DNA from 4 places in the Vibrio sp. 2132-1 genome. Region 2 is predicted to be linked to each of the others. Evidence: predicted binding sites of a transcription regulator. Region 2 holds the regulator's gene; each other region holds the start of a gene.
What was found. Region 2 encodes PurR, which represses purine synthesis genes. Its sites were predicted from a motif close to TNANGNAAACGTTTNCNTNA; they were not measured.

Region 1 (4,893 bases), on a different contig from region 2:
GCTTAATGTTCAAAAACACCACAAAGCAAACGTTTGCGTATGGATGTTAATAAGAAATTCTGCGACAATGCGCCGCAGATAATCTGCCTTCTTAATTTATAAGGAAAGTCATGACTGCTCAAAATATAGACGGAACTCTCATTTCCCAAACTGTTCGATCCGAAGTGGCTGCACGTGTTAAAGCACGTGTTGAAGCTGGGCTACGTGCTCCTGGTTTAGCAGTGGTTCTAGTTGGTGAAGATCCTGCTTCTCAGGTTTATGTTGGTAGCAAACGCCGCGCATGTGAAGAAGTTGGGTTTGTTTCTAAGTCTTTTGACCTTCCTGCGTCTAGCTCAGAAGAAGAGTTACTAGCGCTGATTGATGAACTAAACAATGATGATGAAATTGACGGCATTCTAGTGCAATTACCCCTTCCTGCGGGCATAGACACAACACATGTTTTAGAGCGCATTCACCCAGAGAAGGACGTGGATGGCTTCCACCCTTATAACGTTGGCCGTCTTGCGCAACGTATTCCAAAGCTTCGCTCTTGCACGCCAAAGGGCATCATTACCCTACTCGACCGTTACAACATTGAGCTACGTGGTAAGCATGCGGTTGTGGTTGGCGCATCAAACATTGTTGGTCGTCCAATGACACTTGAGCTGCTGCTTGCGGGCTGCACAACAACAACATGTCACCGTTTTACCAAAGACCTAGAGAGTCATGTGCGTCAAGCTGACGTTGTCGTGGTTGCGGTTGGTAAACCTAACTTCATCCCTGGTGAGTGGATTAAAAAAGGCGCAGTGGTGGTCGATGTCGGTATTAACCGTCTTGATTCAGGCAAACTAGTTGGCGACGTGGAATACGACAAAGCACGTGAAAGTGCGAGCTTTATTACTCCTGTTCCTGGTGGCGTTGGCCCAATGACCGTCGCAAGTTTAATTGAGAACACGATGCTCGCTTGCGAACAGTTCCACACAGACAAATAACGTAAATTTCAGATACGAAAAAGGCTCCGCAAGGAGCCTTTTTGCTAATTGTTGATATCTATTTCAATTACAGACTTAAAATCACGCCCGCAATAGAAGCGCTCATTAAGTTCGCCATGACACCAGCGATAATCGCACGGAAACCATGCTTAGAAACAAATGCACGCTTTTCTGGTACCAAAGAGCCCAACCCACCAATCAGCATCGCCATGCTTGAGATATTTGCAAAGCCACACAAAGCAAACGTCACGATTGCTTGTGAGTGTTCACTAAGTTGAGACTTCACTTCTGCAAGCTGGATGAAAGCGACGAACTCATTCACCACAATCTTGTTACCAATCAGCGAGCCTGCTGTGGTTGCTTCTTGCCATGGTATACCCAACAACCAAGCGACTGGCGCAAACACAAAACCTAGGATGAGCTCAAAACTTAATGGTGTCCCAATCAGATCACCTATCCAGCCTAACATGCCGTTTAGCATTGCAATGACACTAATAAACGCCAGTAACGTACCACCGACCGATACAGCAATGCGTACACCCGCCATGGCACCATCGGCTAATGCTTCTACTACGTTGGTTGCACGTGGAATTTCAACTTGGCTAATGTCGATATCTGCTGCTTTATCCGTATCTTCTGGCATTAAAATTTTTGCCATCAACAAGCCGGCAGGTGCCGACATAAATGCAGCAGCAATAAGATAGTTGAGGTCGACACCCAGTGATGCGTAACCAACCAACGTTCCGCCAGCAACTGACGCTAAACCACCTGTCATAACTGCAAAGAACTGCGAGTCAGTCATGTGTTTTAGGTAAGGCTTTACCATTAATGGTGCTTCAATGGTGCCAACAAAGATATTCGCCGTAGCAGACAAAGACTCAGCACGACCGATACCCAGCAGCTTTTGAATACCACCACCGATAAAGTTAATGATTTTTGGCATCACACCAATGTGATAAAGACCTGAGATAAGAGAGGAGAAGAAAACGATGATACCCAGAACATTGATCGCAAAGGTGAAGCCCCCTGTCGCCAAATTACCGAATAAAAACGCAATGCCCTCTTGACCATAGTTGATCAAATTCGACACAACACTGCTCACTGAATTCAGCGCATCTCGTCCTGCTGGTACATATAAAACCAACAACGCAAACAGTACCTGCAAAGCAAACGCAAACGACACCGTTCTCAGCTTTATATTTTTTCTATTTGTAGAAAGTAGCCATGCTAGGAATAGTATGGCTACGATACCAATAATTGAGTTCATAAAATGAATCCGACAGAAGGGGGATATAGAAGGCACCGGATTGTATAGCGGACTCAAAATGCTGCAAGTTGAGGATGTTAACAGTGTGAAAAGTTTAAGCGACCAATAACTGACCAACAAAATAACCAATTGAATTTATTGAAGATAAACGTTTGCTTATTTTAATTGTTTCCATATGGAAAATATGTTTCTGATTCAGGAAAAATTTTTGTGAAGTGAATCACCTTATGTGTCGTTCTACAACGTCATTGATCCTGTTATTTAGGAATAGAGATGTAAGGCGCCAAACGTTGGTCCCAATGACAAGGGTTGCCGATCTTCTGTTTGATAAAGTTAATCACTGCGGATATTTTTTTTGGCATATGCTGGCGGCTTGGGTATACCGCATAAAACGGCATCGACTGGCTGGCTTTCCAATCAGGTAACAGCTGTATTAACTTACCCGTTCTGAACTCATCACCCAGCAAGTAAGTGGCAAGGTAGGCAATACCCCAACCTGCAATAGCCGCATCCCGAACGGCTTCTGCCAGATCTACTGAATAGTTACCCGAGACTTTTACGTTCAATTCTTGCTGATCTTTGGTAAACGCCCACCCCGTATAGTCACGCTCCCAGCTTCTGTATATGAGGCAGTTGTGAGCAGATAGGTCATCCGGTTCTGTTGGCGTGTCATGTTTCAATAAGTAATCTGGCGATGCCGCAACAACAAACTGGCAATCCGTCAAACGCTGCGCAATGTAACCTTCAGGCAAATGCTCGTTGTTGGTTACCCATAAATCGAGCCCTTCGGCTAACATATCGACCTTATAGTCAAACAGATGTACTTCCACTTGAAGTTGAGGATACAGTTCGCGTAACTCTTGAATCGCTGGAATAATGTGTAAGGTACCAAATGATTGCGACAACCCAAGACGTACCAAACCTGCCACTTCATCCCGCTGGGTTTCCATCTCTAATGTGGCGCTGCTCACCGCTTGTACCACTTGCTCACAGTGATGAAAAAAGGTTTTCCCTGCCTCAGTCGGCGTAAAGCTTCGCGTAGTGCGTTGAACAAGCTTGATACCAAGAGACGCTTCTAACTGACTCAACTGTTTACTCACATGAGACACCGACACGCCTAAGCTCTTTGCAGCAGCTGTGAAGCTTTTGTGTTTAAGAAGAGCGGAGAAAATCACCATTTGTGCGGCACGTTCAGATAACACGCTTTACCTCGATTTGGTTATAGAAAAAACAAAGGGCTCCGAAGAGCCCTTGTATTGAAGACTGAATGCCAAATTGTTTGATGGCAGATCAGTATTTAATGCGGTCAGCCAAGTGACTCACAGCAAGTGCGAAGTAGTAAGAGCGGTTCCACTTCATCAATACGTTGTAGTTATTGTAAACCAGATACGTACGACCATTCTCGTCGTCCGGCATGATCAACCATGCTTTGATGTCTTCATCCAGTTTTGGCAACGGGCTACCGTCATATTTTGTGATACCTAATTGGCTCCACTCTTGAAGGTATTTGCCTTTTTCAGCCGTGCGCCCTTCTAGGCTGCGATCAATATTTTTAGGAACCTTAACTTGGCGACCCCAAGTATATTTATCATCCCAACCAGACTTGCTCAAATAGTTAGCGGTTGATGCAAACACGTCCGCTTCAGATTGCCATATGTCTTTTTTACCATCACCGTTGCCGTCAGCAGCAAAACGAAGGAAAGAGCTTGGCATAAACTGGCATTGACCCATCGCACCAGCCCATGAGCCTTTAAAGTTCTCTAGCTCAATATGGCCTTGATCGAGGATCTGAAGTGCCGACATAGTCTCTTTACGGAAAAACTCTTCACGACGGCCTTCAAATGCCATTGTGGATAGTGCATCAATCACTTTAAAGTTGCCGGTAAACTTACCAAAGTTACTTTCAACTCCCCAAAGTGCCACAATAAAGCGCGGGTGGACACCGTACTCATCGCCTATACGCTTTAGCTCGGTGTAATGCTCTTTGTAGAGTTGTCTGGCTTGCTTCACCTTCCATTCAGGCACCGCGCGAGGAATGTACTCATCCAATGTCAGTTTCTTTTCTGGTTGGTTTCGGTCCGCTTTTACTGCTCGGGGCTTGTACTCAACATTAGCAAAAGCAGCACTAATGACCTGCTCTGAGATACCTTTATCACGAGCTTCAGCACGCAGCTTATTCAAGTATTCATCAAAACCCTCGCTACTTGCAAAAACCGAGGTACACATACCAACGCTAAGCATGGTAGCCAGTATCTTTTTCATATTGCCCTCCTTGAGCAAGGCAGAAATCCCAGATGAAAAACGATGACGTTATTCGCCTTTCTGCTGGGCTTTTTGTTCTTTGTACTTTTCTAATAGGTTCTCCGGCGGCGGTGGAACCTGAAGAAAGAAGCCATCATTTTGTAATGAAGCCTTCACTTTTTCGATATCAACTTGTGCCAATTTACGGCCATCAAGTTTAATCGTCATGACAGCGATAGGCTTACCGAACATCTGCATTAAGGTGTCAGGAACCTGTGAAAAGTCATCCTTTTTCGGAATATAGAGATAAGTACCTTCTTTTTTCGAGCTTTTATAAATAGAACAAAGCATGACACGCCTTTTATGCTGATTTAGCCGCGTTGAGTGCGGATTAGGTTGAAAACGTCAAATTCT
Region 2 (4,893 bases):
GCATATCCTACCGTACATGTGGCTCTACAAACTGTTCGCTTATATTGTTATGCCTCAAAGAAGCCAACGAGAATCTCGCCACCTTTTTATTCGCGAAGCCAAGAAGCTTTGCCAAAAAGAATTTAAACGTTGGTTTATTCTTGCCGCTGATGTAAATCCGTTAATGAAATATTTTAAAGATCGAGAGTTACCCATTCCGACTCTTTACTTAATGGGCGACAGGGATTACATGTTTATTAAACCTGTCAAAGAAATGGTTGCAGCACATAAGCTCAGCATTCTACGAGAAATCCCGAATTGTGGTCATGTATGCAATGTAGAGCGTCCAGAAGACTTCAATCAACACTCCATCGAGTTTATTAAACAGCAAGCTGTATGTGCTTAAAACTGAGTGCATCCACTGAATAGGAGAGCCGCTATAGCTCTCCTAGTTGATATCCACATTGCCAACATGCACCAAATTGCCCTTCGTTTATTTCATGACATTTTGGGCATTGCCAATCTTGATACTCATGCCTATCGGATTGTTTTCGATATGCTTTTACTATTTCTTCAGCTTTCATCTTTTGTGCAGTGTCAAAAAGCCACACATAAGGATCGGTATCATCACCAAACGGCAGTTCTCCTTTTAAGCCGAAAATACCTTCTCCACGAACTTCACAGTAAATTTGTTCCACTTTAAGCAGCTCACATACAATGTGTGCTTCTGCTGGGTTTTTAGCGATAAATATTTTCATCAAAATACCCACTTCACCAATTACGAGTTTTGCTGACTTGGTGTCGGCCTTACTTTATTCATAACCCATTTAGTGATGATTGGAAATAGTCCCAATAGCGCAAAAGACGCTAATACTGCGGGTGAAACAATGCCCGATAGGCTTTCAATTGTTGCTAATTGAGTACCTGCATTCAGATATACGGCTGTGCCTGGCAGCATACCTATTTGGCTAGTGAGATAAAATCTACCTACAGACATCGGCGTTAAGCCCATCAGTAAGTTGATTAGAAAGAAAGGGAATACAGGGATTAGACGCAAGGAAAATAGATAAAAAGCTCCGTCTTTTTCGACACCTTGATTAATTGCGTTGAGTTTATTTCCGAATTTGTTTTGTACCCAGTCACGCAATAAGTATCGGCTGCTCAAGAAGGCCAGTGTTGCCCCCATAGTGCTAGCGAAAGAAACCAGTAGCAAGCTTGTCCAAAAACCAAATAAGGCTGCACCAAGTAAGGTGACTACTGCCGCTCCTGGGATAGAAAAAGCGGTAATTGCAATGTAGGTAAAAAAGTAAATCGCAGCCGAGAATACAAAATTCTGATCGATGTATGTAGTTAGTGCTTCTTGTTGGGCTTTTGCATTCTCTAAGGTTAAATACTGGCCAAAGTTAATACCTAAAAAGACGATAGCCGCTAGTAGGATGAGACCTAATATCAGTTTCTTATTCATAATTTTGATTCCAATTTGGGATATATGTAATAAGACAGTAGGAAAACCGAAAAAATTTCACAAAAAAACCGCAGATTAGACTGCGGTTTTACAAGATAGTTTTTAGGCCGACTTTTATTGGAGGCCGTTCATCAACTCATCTCGGCGAGCTTGAGGTACCACACTCCAATGAGTGCCGTTGATAGCCCCTTCTAGTGCCCATAGCAACTCAATGTTGACGGTTGCAGAGTGCGTATCTCTTATCGCTTTATAGGCGTTAAGCGCACCTTCCTCTTCAAGCTTCTCTACGGATTCGATGCCGGCTTTTTTTAGCATGCGCTCGGTAGCCAGTCGTAAGTTAGGCAAATCTTTCAAACGGTTAGGCTTTGTACTTGCTTGCTGTTCTTTCTCAAGCTTTGCCTTTTTCAATGATTGATTCGCTACTTCGATTAAGCGTTCGCTTGATTCCCATAAATCGCTGGAAATAGCGTAGTACTTTGTAACGACTGGAAAGCCACGTTTTTTATAAACGTAAGGCTTTAGCCCTTGTTTCTCGAAGTCAGATGAAGTTTTTTGGTCTGCTCTGATATGAAGCTGATTGTTTACCACTAGTGCAAACATTGTTTCATCAGCGAATAGTCCGAAGCCACCAAACATTGAGCGCGACTTGATATTACCAAGTGCCTCAAATAGCTTCATAGAGTCTTTGAGTATCGGTTTATCCATGTTTTGTTATCTCGGTGTAATTAATATTACGCCACCAAAAGTCAGGTCCGAGAGAGTAGCAAACATGCGTAAAAACAATGTCATTACAGAGTAAAGTCATTGCTTACACACTTGCCATCGGTAACCCCGCTACCTTCCATATCGTAATATGGTTCAGGCCGGAGGCTTTGCGTCCCACTCTTTCGAATGGTTTGCCCTGTGCGTGACACAATGAGCATACTTCTTATATTGAATTAACATCACGGTTTAGCGTTAAAAGTGTGATTTCGGTTCAATAAAAATGATAGATTGAATGCTCTATTTTGCATATGGAAAGGTGCAAATTGGCCTTTGAAAAGGAGTTCTTAATATATATTACATTTATATAAAACAGGGAGTTAACGTTAGTCAATTGTTATTAGAGTGGTGTGAAGTATTAGAGAATGCTTAATTTTTCCAAAAAAATAAGCGCCCCTGTAGAGCGCTTATTTAACACGGTTAAATACAGTGAAATTTAGTTCATTTTTTTCACAGTATTTCGAATTACAAGCTCAGGTTGCATCTCGAAAATTCGTTTTTCGTGTTCTTTATCTTTGATACGCTCAAGTAGAATTTCGAATGCATTTTTACCAACACGACGTTTAGGTTGGTGGATAGTCGTTAGCGGTGGAGAGAAGTATTCCGCAAGCTCGATGTTGTCGTAGCCGATCACTGAAATATCTTCAGGAATTTTGATCCCGTTTTGTTGCAAGCGGCTCATTAGGCCTAGAGCCATTGTGTCGTTAAAACAGAATACCGCCGTCGGGCGCTTGTCCATTGCGGTAATTTTATCTGCAACTAATACGGCCGTATCACATTCAAAGTTACCTTCAAGGATCCAGTCTTCATTTACAGCTAGGTTCGCTTCGCTCATTGCGCGACGGAAACCTGCAATGCGCTCTTGGCAAGCAAGCTTTTCAAAATGACCGCTTAGACAAGCGATATCCGTATGACCATTGTCAATCAGATGTTTGGTTGCAATGTAGCCACCTTCTTCTGAGTTATCCATGATCTTGTCTGCTTGTGAGCTCTCTGGGCCCCAATCCATGACCACTTTAGGAATGTCCGCATGACGGTCAAGCATCTCTTTTAGTTCTTCGGTTAAGTCAGAACACATCACTAGGATGCCATCAACGCGCTTTTCAGCCAGCATACGAATGTAATCGCGTTGTTTTTCGTAAATCCCGCCTGTGTTACATAAAATCAGAGTATAGCCTTGGCGGTAACAGTAGCTCTCAACGCCATCAATCACTTCTGAGAAAAATAGGTTAGTTGATTGAGTTACTAACATGCCAATCGTACGAGTTGAGTTGCATTTTAGGCTGCGTGCAACGGCACTTGGCGCGTAATTCAGCTCGTCAACGGCTTTCATTACTTTTTCTTGCGTTGCTTCTGCAACGAAACGCGTTTTATTGATAACGTGCGAAACTGTCGTAGTGGAAACGCCGGCTAAGCGAGCAACGTCTTTTATCGTGGCCATAAATGGTGTCCTGTATCGAGCTACTGAAATATGTCGTATTGGATGTACCTGATGCTCTAATGGTTTCACACCTAGCAATATAAAATTGGCGCTAAGTGTCTCGGCAGCGGTTGATCCAAGTGCGACAAAAGGGTACGTAGCAGCATCGGTCGATGAATTTTATCTTTTTTCTATCTGATGAGAAATTGCCATCAACCTGTTAAGAAAACACAAAAACCGCTATATTTCAGCGGTTTACATATAAATCATATTTAATCGTTTGCGCTCACATTTTAGCCCTATGTGAACTGACTAGCAATGTTTTCAGCAAGAGATTTGTGTATTTGAAGTCACATTTTGACTGCTAAATAACCAAGCGTCTTTGCGCTAAGTTAAGGCAAACGAATATTATACCCAAGTTACTTACAATTGGTCACTTTCAGGCATACAGGAAGCCCGATAGGCAGGCTCCCTAAAAATAGGCGGCAATTATTCACCAAGAAGGTAGGCGCTGTCTAGTTTACAAAATGCAACTAATAGTTTCGCGACACTCGAGTAAAATCCAAATTCGTCGAATTGTTTACATTTGTCTGAAAACTGAGGTAACCAAGACATCAATTGTTGCTGGATAAAGTCGTTTTGTTTAACGAAGGCTTCTTCCATGTGTTTTTCTTGTTCAAGCTCGTTTGAGCGGATAATCATGTTCCCGAGAAAGTCGAGCTCAACGGCTAAGTGATCCGCAGGTTCCTTTAGGTTTTCGTCTACTTGAACGCCAAATTCAGCCATCAACTTTTCCATTTCCTCAGCTGGCTTGTCATTCAGTAAACCTGATTCACCAATGTACATGGATGCGTAAGGAAGAGCGCCGTATTTTTCTGTCTTCAAAAACAGTTCACAAAAGTCAGCTGCAAGCTCTAGTTGTGCATCTTCACGATCTTGTAACCGATTCAGCGCATCAACTAGGCTATCAACGGCTGGTTTTAGCGACTCATTTTCACCTAAACCTGCGAGAAAACTGCGAATTTCAACACTGTGATAGGCTTCCAATTCTTTCTCTGTTAGTTCTTTTGCGAACAAGCTCGAAAACCACCAGTAAATTTCAGCGCGTTTTTCATTAAAAGCTTTCACTTCTTGCATTTTGGGCTCCTGAATGATGCTTCAAGTCATGCATCACAAAGTCAATTAGGGATATCCCCTAAGTGTAATCAATTAAAATGAATAGCAGTAACTATAATTGTTATGTTTTATGGTCAAAAATGACCGTTTA
Region 3 (4,893 bases), on a different contig from region 2:
TTCTTACAACTGATCCAACTGCTCATTTCAATCTTCCTCATCATGGGAGCACTTGGCATCGGAATTACCATTCAAAAGTTCACTGGCGTTTCCGTTCCAGGAAGTGTCATCGGTATGCTCGTACTGTTTTTCTCCATGACTCTTGGGCTTGTAAAAGTCGACTGGGTCAAACCGGGCGCCACGCTATTTATCCGCTATATGATCTTATTGTTCGTTCCTATTAGCGTGGGATTAATGCAACATTTCGATATGCTACTCGCTAATGCCCTCCCTATCATTGCTAGCGCAGTTGGAGGCTCACTCATTGTACTAGTCAGCCTCGCTTGGCTGCTGGACTACTTGTTAAAGGAGAAGCACTGATATGTGGTTAGTTGTTACCATTGCGGTTTTTCTTGTCGCGCGCCAAATTGCAATCAAAGTGAATAATCCTCTAGCAAATCCTTTGCTGATCAGTATTGCAGTGCTCATTCCTTTGCTTACTTACTTAAATGTACCGTTTGAAACGTATTATGCGGATAACGAAGGGATCAGTTTTTTACTTCAACCAGCCGTAGTTGCTCTGGCTTATCCACTATATGAACAACTACCACAAATTAAAGCAAACTGGCGAATCATCACTTTTGCTTGCACAGTAGGCAGTGTGATGTCGATGATGACAACCACCTTGATCGCAGTCGCTTTCAAAGCGGATATCAGTTTAATCGCGAGTCTAGTGGGTAAGTCCGTCACTACACCAATAGCGATGGAAATATCGAGTCACCTCGGTGGTGAAGCCGCCGTTGCAGCGATCTTGGTTCTGATTGTCGGTTTATTGGGCGCAATTTTGGCATACCCAATTTACAATTTGATTGGAATTAAACACCCGATTGCACGTGGTCTGACAATGGGTACAGTCTCTCATGCCTTAGGCACCGCTACTTGTGCAGAGAAACAGCCCATAGATGCCGCGTTCTCATCACTCGCATTGGTTTTATGTGGGATCATAACTTCTATTTTGGCTCCAAGCTTTTTTGCTTTGGCTGTCTGGCTATATCAATAGTTAAGCGCTCTCGGTCTGCCCTCCTTCCGGCAGGCCGTAGCCTTTCCGCTTCTTCCTTACCCTTTTCTAAACCCTATCTTATCTATCAACCTCACCCAGTAATATCGTGAAGGGACTTGATCGAGATATACATTCATAGCATTAGCATTCTAGGTGCTACCACTCGCTCTAGATTACGTAGGCATAAAGTAGCATAGCGGTAAAAGTCGCGTTAGTAACATACTCCTGCTCCTTGGTCATATGAATATATACTGATATGGTTAATTGTGAGACGGAGATAACGCTTCACACCTGTGCAATCGAATACATGTGTGAGCTCACTCTAATTATGTAACAGAATTATCAATTGCATTATTTATCGTGATCTAACGCACGGAACATTTCTATCTTTCACATAGAATAACTGTCCATGCAATAACAAGGATTCAACATGAAAAGTCGCATTGAACAGGCGCTAGCAGGCGCTCCAGAAGCACTTTCCAAACAACTTGCTCCTATCATCCAAGCTGATGATTTTGATGCTACGCTTTCAGTTCAACAATTTGAGCAGTTGCTTTCAGCTACCGGTCTATCAGACAAAGAGCTTCGTGTTGCGCTACTTCCTTTTGCCGCAGCGTACTCCTATGCTCCCCTTTCTGACTTTTATGTCGGCGCTATCGTTCGTGGCCTTTCAGGTCGCCTTTACTTCGGTGCCAACATGGAATTCTTTGGTGTACAGTTGGGTCAAACGGTTCACGCAGAGCAGTCTGCGATTAGCCATGCTTGGATGAAAGGCGAACGTGGTCTTAAGGATATCACTATCAACTTCAGCCCATGTGGTCACTGCCGCCAGTTCATGAATGAGTTATCTACCGCAAACGAGCTTAAAATCCAGCTCCCAGAACGCGAAGAAAAGTCACTTCATGAATACCTGCCTGAAGCCTTTGGACCAAACGATCTCGGTATCGAGTCCGGCTTAATGGCAGAAGTTAAACACCAATTCTCATGTGATGATGAAGACGCACTCATCCAAAGTGCAGTTGAAGCGATGAACATGAGCCACTCTCCATACACCAACAACTTGAGTGGTTTAGCATTAGAGATGACTAGCGGCCGTGTATTCCAAGGCGCTTATGCAGAAAATGCAGCGTTTAATCCTAGCTTGCCACCGCTACAAGTTGCGCTAATCCAAGTTTTACTTGCGGGTGAAAACTTTGACAGCATCAAAGCCGCTGCATTGGTAGAAAACTCTGAAGGTAAGATCAGTCACTTAGCCGATACGCAATCAACGTTGGAAGCGTTGAATCCAGATATTCCGCTTAGTTTTGTCAACGTATAAACGACAAATTCAACAAAAAGCTCTACAACATGTAGAGCTTTTTTATTACCTAAAAACCAAAAGCAAACGTTTGCTTTGTCATAAAACTTCAGTATGATCTCCTGCAATTTCTGTCTCATCACTCTATTTTGTAAGGGAACACTATGTTTGGCACTGCAACTAGCGCAAATGCTACCCGTGTATTACTTTTAGGCTCTGGCGAACTCGGTAAAGAAGTCGCCATTGAATGCCAGAGACTTGGTTTAGAAGTGATTGCTTGTGATCGCTATGCCAATGCTCCAGCGATGCAAGTCGCTCACCGTAGTTATGTTATCGACATGTTAGATGGGAACGCCTTAGAAGAAGTTATTACGAAGGAACAACCTACTTACGTCGTACCAGAAATTGAAGCCATCGCAACCGGCAAACTGGTAGAGCTTGAAGAAAAAGGACTGAATGTTGTTCCAACCGCTAAGGCAACCAGGCTAACAATGAATCGTGAAGGTATCCGACGTTTGGCAGCAGAAGAACTGGAATTGACGACTTCACCTTATCGTTTTGCAGATAACTTTGAAGACTTCAAAGCCGCGGTTGAGCATGTGGGTATTCCGTGCGTGGTGAAGCCAGTGATGAGCTCTTCCGGTAAAGGGCAAAGTGTTATCAAGACCGAAGACGACGTTACAAAAGCATGGGATTACGCTCAGGAAGGCGGACGTACGGGTGCAGGTCGCGTTATCGTGGAAGGTTTTATCGACTTCGATTACGAAATCACTTTATTGACCATCAGAGCCGTTGACGGTGTGCATTTCTGTGCTCCAATTGGTCATCGTCAGGAAGATGGCGACTACCGCGAATCATGGCAACCGCAAACTATGTCAGAAAACGCAGTAAAAGCAGCTGAATACACGGCTGAGAAAGTGGTAAACGCGCTCGGTGGCTACGGCATCTTTGGTGTAGAGCTGTTTGTCAAAGGCGATAAAGTCATTTTCAATGAGGTCTCTCCTCGCCCTCACGATACGGGCATGGTTACAATGATTTCACAGGAAATGTCTGAGTTTGCTCTCCACGTGCTCGCGTTTACCGGAATGCCAATTAATAATATTGTGCAATATGGCCCATCTGCGTCTGCTGTTATTCTTGGACAAGGAACTTCCACAAACATTCGCTTTGAAAACCTAAGCAAAGCTTTAGCTCAACCTCAAACACAAGTTCGTCTATTCGGTAAGCCAGAAATCGATGGCCGCCGCCGTTTAGGTGTTGTCCTTACGCGACGAAAAACCACCGAAGAAGCCGTTCAAGATGCTGTTGAAAGTGCTTCAAAAGTGAATATCATTTATTAAATACGAACCACTCATACAAAAATAGCGCAGCTCAACTTGCTGCGCTATTTCGTGTTCCAAACCGAAGAGAGCCTATTCACTCTCGATTAAGTACACTTCTTCAGAGAAGCGACTTAAGCCTTTTTTCGCAATTTTAGGATGATTCTCGTCAGCTTCATCTACGTTCAAACAAGTAACTTTGTAACCTGAAAATAACTGCTCAATCTCTTCGACCGGCACGCTAAATGGAGGCCCCGCCATCTCTTCTTGAGGATAGTTGAGTGTAACAAGCAAAATACGACCGCCTGGATTCAGCAGTTGCTTGAGACGCTCTACATACTCCTCTCGCATATCTTGCGGTAAAGCAACCAACGCGGCGCGATCATAAATGATATCGGCTTGAGATACTGGTGCAGTGAAAAAGTCCCCAGTATAAATAGAGAGCTCATCAAATTGATAAAGCTCGTGCATGCCATTAAGAGGCGTTACCGTTGGCGTGTAAAAATGTTCAGCAAAAAAGGCACGCACAGCGATATGGCTTAGCTCAACACCTTCAACCGAATCATGCTTCATCGCTAGCCAAATCAAGTCTTCTGACTTTCCACATAAAGGAACTAACACTTTATCTTCACGCTTTGGATTAGTGTGTTTCCAATATACTGGTAATAGCGGGTTTACATCTTCCAAGTGAAATCCGATTTGATTGCTGGCCCATTTGTTATGCCAAAATTCTTGGTCTCTCATTTTACTTTCTACTTGTCGGCTGTTTTCATTTTGAGAGGTAAGACTAACGTTTTTTTTCAATTTGTCTATGCCGTTCATCTTTGGTTAATACTGCGGTGATAGGATGTAATCGGTCTCATAGGAGATGCGCCTTTATCTGATAATCAGAATAAAGAAAAGAGAAATGGTGATCTAACGCACGATTCTACTTCAAGATAAAACTGAAACCTTGGAATCTTTCGTAATGGCCCCATTTATAAGTTAGTACCTGATTTGCCGAACTTAGCGACCTTTATGTTCCCTATTTTCTAAGTACAAGCAAGTTAAGGAGAGTGAATGAGCTTATTTCTTCGTACTACAGCATTGATGCTTTTGGTACTTAGCCGTGCACCGGCATTTGCCGCACTTCCAATTACCCCTGCGCCTAATGGCGAACAAAATCGTTCAACCAGCCAAAACGAAGTTTGTTCGAAACTTTTTAAACACAGCCTTAGCGGTTTATATGGCATTCAGTC
Region 4 (4,893 bases), on a different contig from region 2:
TTGTGATGATCAACCCAAGGTAGCGAGTAAAGCTCATTCAATACCGCTTGATGTAGGCAACTTGAATTCTCGGTCAAGGGCCAATGAGAGCTATGCCCTACCGAAGGCATGTCCACGGTTAACATCGCAATATCTCGCGGTGCAAGACGATTACGGAACAAACGCCACATGTCGGTTTGTAGAGTATCCAAACCAGCGCTCACCATGACCACAGGCAACTGTTTATCCGTTCTTGGTAAATGGAGGTTCGCGATGATTTTGCGATTTTGGTAAGGCACTTCAATTTGCTTGATGGTGTACTTAGTTTTTTCTGCGCCGTCAGAATACGCTTTGTTTGCCAGTACTTGAGCCTGCGATGCCAAATTGTCATTTTTTAAATGTGGGTAGCCTGCAATACTAAAACACAAAGAAGCAGTGAAGAGTTCATCCGCTGCCTCTTCTCCTTGCATTTCATTTGCTCGCTTCTGATGATCCATACCAAGCTTGATCCACTCAAATGTCCAGTTACCACTGTGATAACCCATTACAGTGTCTAACCAATCATCATTGGTTCGCGAGTGAGAAGATGAAGCAATTTTGGACAGTACGCCTTCCATTTCGATCGGAGACAATCCTTGCCAAGCCCATTGCAAGCGACGCAAATGACGATACCAAGCACGATCACCTTGCGCTTCTCGTTCATCAAGTATTTTTTTACTGGTCGGCATGTACTGGGTAAGCGCGGAGGTTTCTTTTGCTTGCTTATGTTTCACGAACAAAGTTTCGGAAAGATTTTTACTGACGTCTTCAGACATAGGAAGAACCCTAGGCTATTAGCATGATTTAATATCATAATAAAAAAAATGCCCCTATAAAGGGGCATTTCTCAATATTCTTTAACCGCGCTTATTTTTGCTTGCGGTTTACTGGCTCAGCATACTGGATTGACATATCCCAAGGCTGCTCGATCCAAGTGTCTTGAGCAATATCTACAACGTAATCATCCAGCAGCTCTTTGCCTGATGGTTTCGCACACACAGCGATCATTTTCGCTTTTGGATACATCTCACGTAGTTTGCGCGCTGTATCACCACTGTCTACTAGGTCTTCAACGATTAGGTAACCTTCGCCATCACCTTCAGGTGCTTTTAGTACCGTCATGTCGCGCTGATGATCATGGTCGTAGCTTGAAATACAGATTGTATCAACGTAACGAATACCCAGTTCACGAGCCAAAATAGCGCCAGGAACCAAACCGCCGCGGCTTACCGCCCAAATTCCTTTCCATTGCTCAGCTGGCATTTGTTTTTCAGCCAGTTCACGGCAGTAAGTCTGCATTGCATCCCAAGTGATAATGAATTTTTTACTCATTGTAATAACCTAATAATTTGAAAATATGCATCCTCAAAATCTAGCGAAGTCACTCAAAAGCGGAATGCTCACTAACTTCTCCAAAATGTTTGGAGACGAGGATTTCAAGCTGCGCAAACGATTATTCTACCGAAACACACCGCTAATACCAACGGTGATATCAAAATTCTCTGCCTATTCCGCAGAAAAACCGTCTTCTGTGAACAACGTAAAAAAAGAAAAAGCCAGCGTGAATAAATCCACACTGGCTTTTTGCTCGAGAAATTAACCGACGAGGTATTTAACGATGAAGATGGCTGACATCACCCATACACTCATCGACACTTCACGGCCCTTACCGCTGAATAACTTGATCGCCGCGTATGCGATAAAGCCTAACGTGATACCTTCTGCAATCGAGAATGTTAGCGGCATAACTAAACAAGTCACAACAACTGGGGACGCTTCAGTTAGGTCACGCCAATCAATGCTTACTAGCCCAGACAGCATCAAGATCGCCACATAGAATAGCGCACCTGACGTTGCATAAGCAGGGATCATACCCGCAAGTGGTGAGAACAATAGAGCAAGTAGGAAGAGTACACCAACAACCACGGCTGTTAGACCAGTACGCCCACCCGCAGCTACACCAGAAACGCTTTCAATATAAGATGTCGTGTTGGAGGTACCAAGTAATGCCCCTACTGACGTTGCTGTTGAGTCTGCAAGTAACGCTTTGTTTAAACGAGGGATGTTGCCATTCTCGTCAGTTAGACCAGCTTTTTGAGAAACGCCAACGAGCGTACCTGCGGTGTCAAATAAATCGACAAATAGGAAAGCAAATACGACGGAAATCATGCCTACTTCAAACAAACCAGAGAAATCCAGTTGCATGAAAGTTGGCGCAATGCTTGGTGGCGTTGACATAATACCGCCCCACTGCACATCACCAAATAGAAGACCAAGCGCTGTAACGCCAAGAATGGCGATCATCACCGCACCTTTCACACCACGGTGAACCAGTGCAATCGTAAGAAAGAAGCCAATCGCGGCCAATACAGATGGCAATGATGTGATCTCTCCCATAGAAACTAATGTCGCTGGGTTATCAACGACGATACCTGCATTTTTTAATGCGATAAACGCTAAGAAAAGACCAATACCAGCTGAAATACCTGTTCGTAGAGAATGCGGGATCGAGTTAATAATCCACTCACGGATCTTAAATACGCTTAAAAGAATGAACAGAAGGCCAGAAACAAATACAGCCGCCAACGCAACTTGCCACGTATAACCCATTCCCAATACAACAGAGTAAGTAAAAAATGCGTTCAGGCCCATTCCTGGTGCCTGTGCGATTGGGTAATTGGCAACAAATCCCATGATAAAACAGCCGATTGCGGCAGCAAGACAAGTCGCGACAAAAATGGCGCCACGGTCCATACCGGTATCCGACAGGATCGCTGGGTTTACAAAAATAATGTAAGCCATAGTTAGGAAGGTCGTAACACCTGCAATGATCTCAGTGCGCACATTTGTGCCATTTTCACTGAGTTTAAAAAGCCTCTCGAGCATGATCGAATCCTGTAAAGGTAAAAAGTAAACGGTTGCGTAATCGATTGGCGGGAATTATAAAGTTATCAAATAGCAAATTCTAGATAGAATCTTCACTCTAATGCGTTTTTTTTCTTTGGATATGAAACACATTCTCTAATCTATCATAGCAAGCAAAGAAATATATTCTTATAAAACAATAGGTAACCCAGATAACACAGTTCTCTAAAAGAGAATAAAAACTGAGCAATGTACTAAACTTTCAGATGAAAAAGGCCCATTTTAAACATGGTATCTAACAGATTTGATGGAAAAGTCGATAAAACCGAAGAATGGGGAATAGAAGAAGGCTTTGATGGCAATAAGTGAGTCAGGAAGAGAAAATAGAGATAAAAAAACGCCACCCAATTTGGGTGGCGGTGAATCATGTCAGCACTATCACTGAAAAAAAATTCCAATTTATAGGGGTGAACAAACTGTTCGAGTCACATGCGTTGACTTCACTTAGTAGCCAAAGCTTGTTGGGTATACAAAGTTACCGGTGTAAACAGACTTGCTATTCCAGAACATTGTACTTGGTAAACCTTTCATAACTATCACCTTTTAAATCAATTAAACATTCGTTGATTTCTCGGTTCCTTGGAGGCGATAAAACGGACTCATCCTTTGAGCATTTCATTCTTCTCTCAGAAGCTGGTTACAAATATACCACCAAGAAATTTAATTACAAGCATTTTAGTGATTGAAATCACAAAAAATGCACAAATTGACCTTTATCAAAGTTTATGTGTAATTAAATTACAACTTTATGAATTAAAAAATAAAGCCACTTTCAGAATATATGATAGAGAACACATAGTGCTTGTTATTGTATTCACAAACTGTGACAGTTCTGAGAGAAATCCTTGTGATCGCGACTACTCGTACTCCTTATCTGGTGGTATGCTAACGGCAATTTGAAGGCCAAATCGTCTAGCATTTAATGCTACCTTGATAATATTTTTACGGTATATATTTGGCAAAGCACATCAAAAGGAGTCCTCCGTGTCTGAGTTCCATTCTGAGATCAGTACCTTATCACCTGCTCCACTTTGGCAGTTTTTCGATAAGATTTGTTCTATCCCTCATCCATCGAAACATGAAGAAGCATTAGCACAGTACATTATCAACTGGGCAACAGAGCAAGGCTTTGACGTTCGCCGTGATCCAACCGGTAACGTGTTCATCAAAAAGCCCGCGACACCAGGAATGGAGAATAAGAAGGCTGTTGTACTTCAAGCACACATCGACATGGTGCCGCAGAAAAACGAAGACACTGAACACGACTTCACCAAAGATCCAATCCAACCTTACATCGATGGCGAATGGGTAACTGCGAAAGGCACGACGCTTGGTGCAGATAACGGTATTGGTATGGCTTCTTGCCTTGCTGTATTGGCATCTAAAGATATTAAGCACGGTCCACTCGAAGTTCTGCTGACGATTGATGAAGAAGCAGGCATGACTGGCGCATTTGGCCTTGAAGCTGGTTGGTTAGAGGGTGAGATTCTTCTAAATACAGACTCTGAGCAAGAAGGCGAAGTCTACATGGGTTGTGCAGGTGGCGTTGATGGCACCATGACTTTCGATATTTCTCGAGAATCAACGCCTGCAGGTTTTGTAACACGCCAACTGACGCTGAAAGGCCTAAAAGGTGGTCACTCAGGTTGTGACATTCACACAGGTCGCGGTAATGCCAACAAATTACTTGGTCGTTTCCTTGCCGGTCATGCTCAAGAGCTTGATTTACGTTTAGTCGAATTCCGTGGCGGTAGCTTACGTAATGCAATCCCTCGCGAAGCGTTTGTTACTGTCGCGCTTCCTGTCGAAAACCAAGACAAGCTTGCTGAGCTGTTCAACCACTACACTGAGCTGCTTAAAACTGAATTGGGTAAAATCGAAACAGGTATCGTAACCTTTAATGAAGTGATCACGACTGACGCGCAAGTATTTTCAATCGCCGATCAGCAA

Region 1: a site for PurR is predicted at 2,379-2,398, ahead of R8N47_RS17870 (NupC/NupG family nucleoside CNT transporter). Genes of this name have one in related genera too.
Region 3: a site for PurR is predicted at 2,416-2,435, ahead of purT (formate-dependent phosphoribosylglycinamide formyltransferase). Genes of this name have one in related genera too.
Region 4: a site for PurR is predicted at 2,925-2,944, ahead of R8N47_RS14830 (NCS2 family permease). Genes of this name have one in related genera too.

What each region holds. Positions count from the first base shown of each region.
Region 1 is NZ_JAWPON010000016.1:89,965-94,857, forward strand. It holds gene folD (bifunctional methylenetetrahydrofolate dehydrogenase/methenyltetrahydrofolate cyclohydrolase FolD) at 111-971, shown strand; gene R8N47_RS17870 (NupC/NupG family nucleoside CNT transporter) at 1,039-2,238, opposite strand; gene R8N47_RS17875 (LysR family transcriptional regulator) at 2,496-3,440, opposite strand; gene R8N47_RS17880 (lytic transglycosylase domain-containing protein) at 3,529-4,500, opposite strand; gene R8N47_RS17885 (YcgL domain-containing protein) at 4,549-4,830, opposite strand.
Region 2 is NZ_JAWPON010000013.1:81,324-86,216, reverse strand. It holds gene R8N47_RS15750 (alpha/beta fold hydrolase) at 1-385, shown strand, start outside; gene R8N47_RS15745 (DUF2007 domain-containing protein) at 417-737, opposite strand; gene R8N47_RS15740 (TVP38/TMEM64 family protein) at 758-1,444, opposite strand; gene R8N47_RS15735 (TfoX/Sxy family DNA transformation protein) at 1,559-2,149, opposite strand; cyclic di-GMP riboswitch class I at 2,266-2,355, opposite strand; gene purR (HTH-type transcriptional repressor PurR) at 2,643-3,647, opposite strand; gene torD (molecular chaperone TorD) at 4,116-4,763, opposite strand.
Region 3 is NZ_JAWPON010000004.1:134,753-139,645, forward strand. It holds gene R8N47_RS05630 (CidA/LrgA family protein) at 1-360, shown strand, start outside; gene R8N47_RS05635 (LrgB family protein) at 362-1,039, shown strand; gene cdd (cytidine deaminase) at 1,470-2,357, shown strand; gene purT (formate-dependent phosphoribosylglycinamide formyltransferase) at 2,501-3,676, shown strand; gene R8N47_RS05650 (thiopurine S-methyltransferase) at 3,749-4,399, opposite strand; gene R8N47_RS05655 (phosphoribosylglycinamide formyltransferase) at 4,715-4,893, shown strand, end outside.
Region 4 is NZ_JAWPON010000012.1:63,043-67,935, forward strand. It holds gene frsA (esterase FrsA) at 1-794, opposite strand, end outside; gene tet(34) (oxytetracycline resistance phosphoribosyltransferase domain-containing protein Tet(34)) at 886-1,350, opposite strand; gene R8N47_RS14830 (NCS2 family permease) at 1,615-2,904, opposite strand; gene R8N47_RS14835 (aminoacyl-histidine dipeptidase) at 3,928-4,893, shown strand, end outside.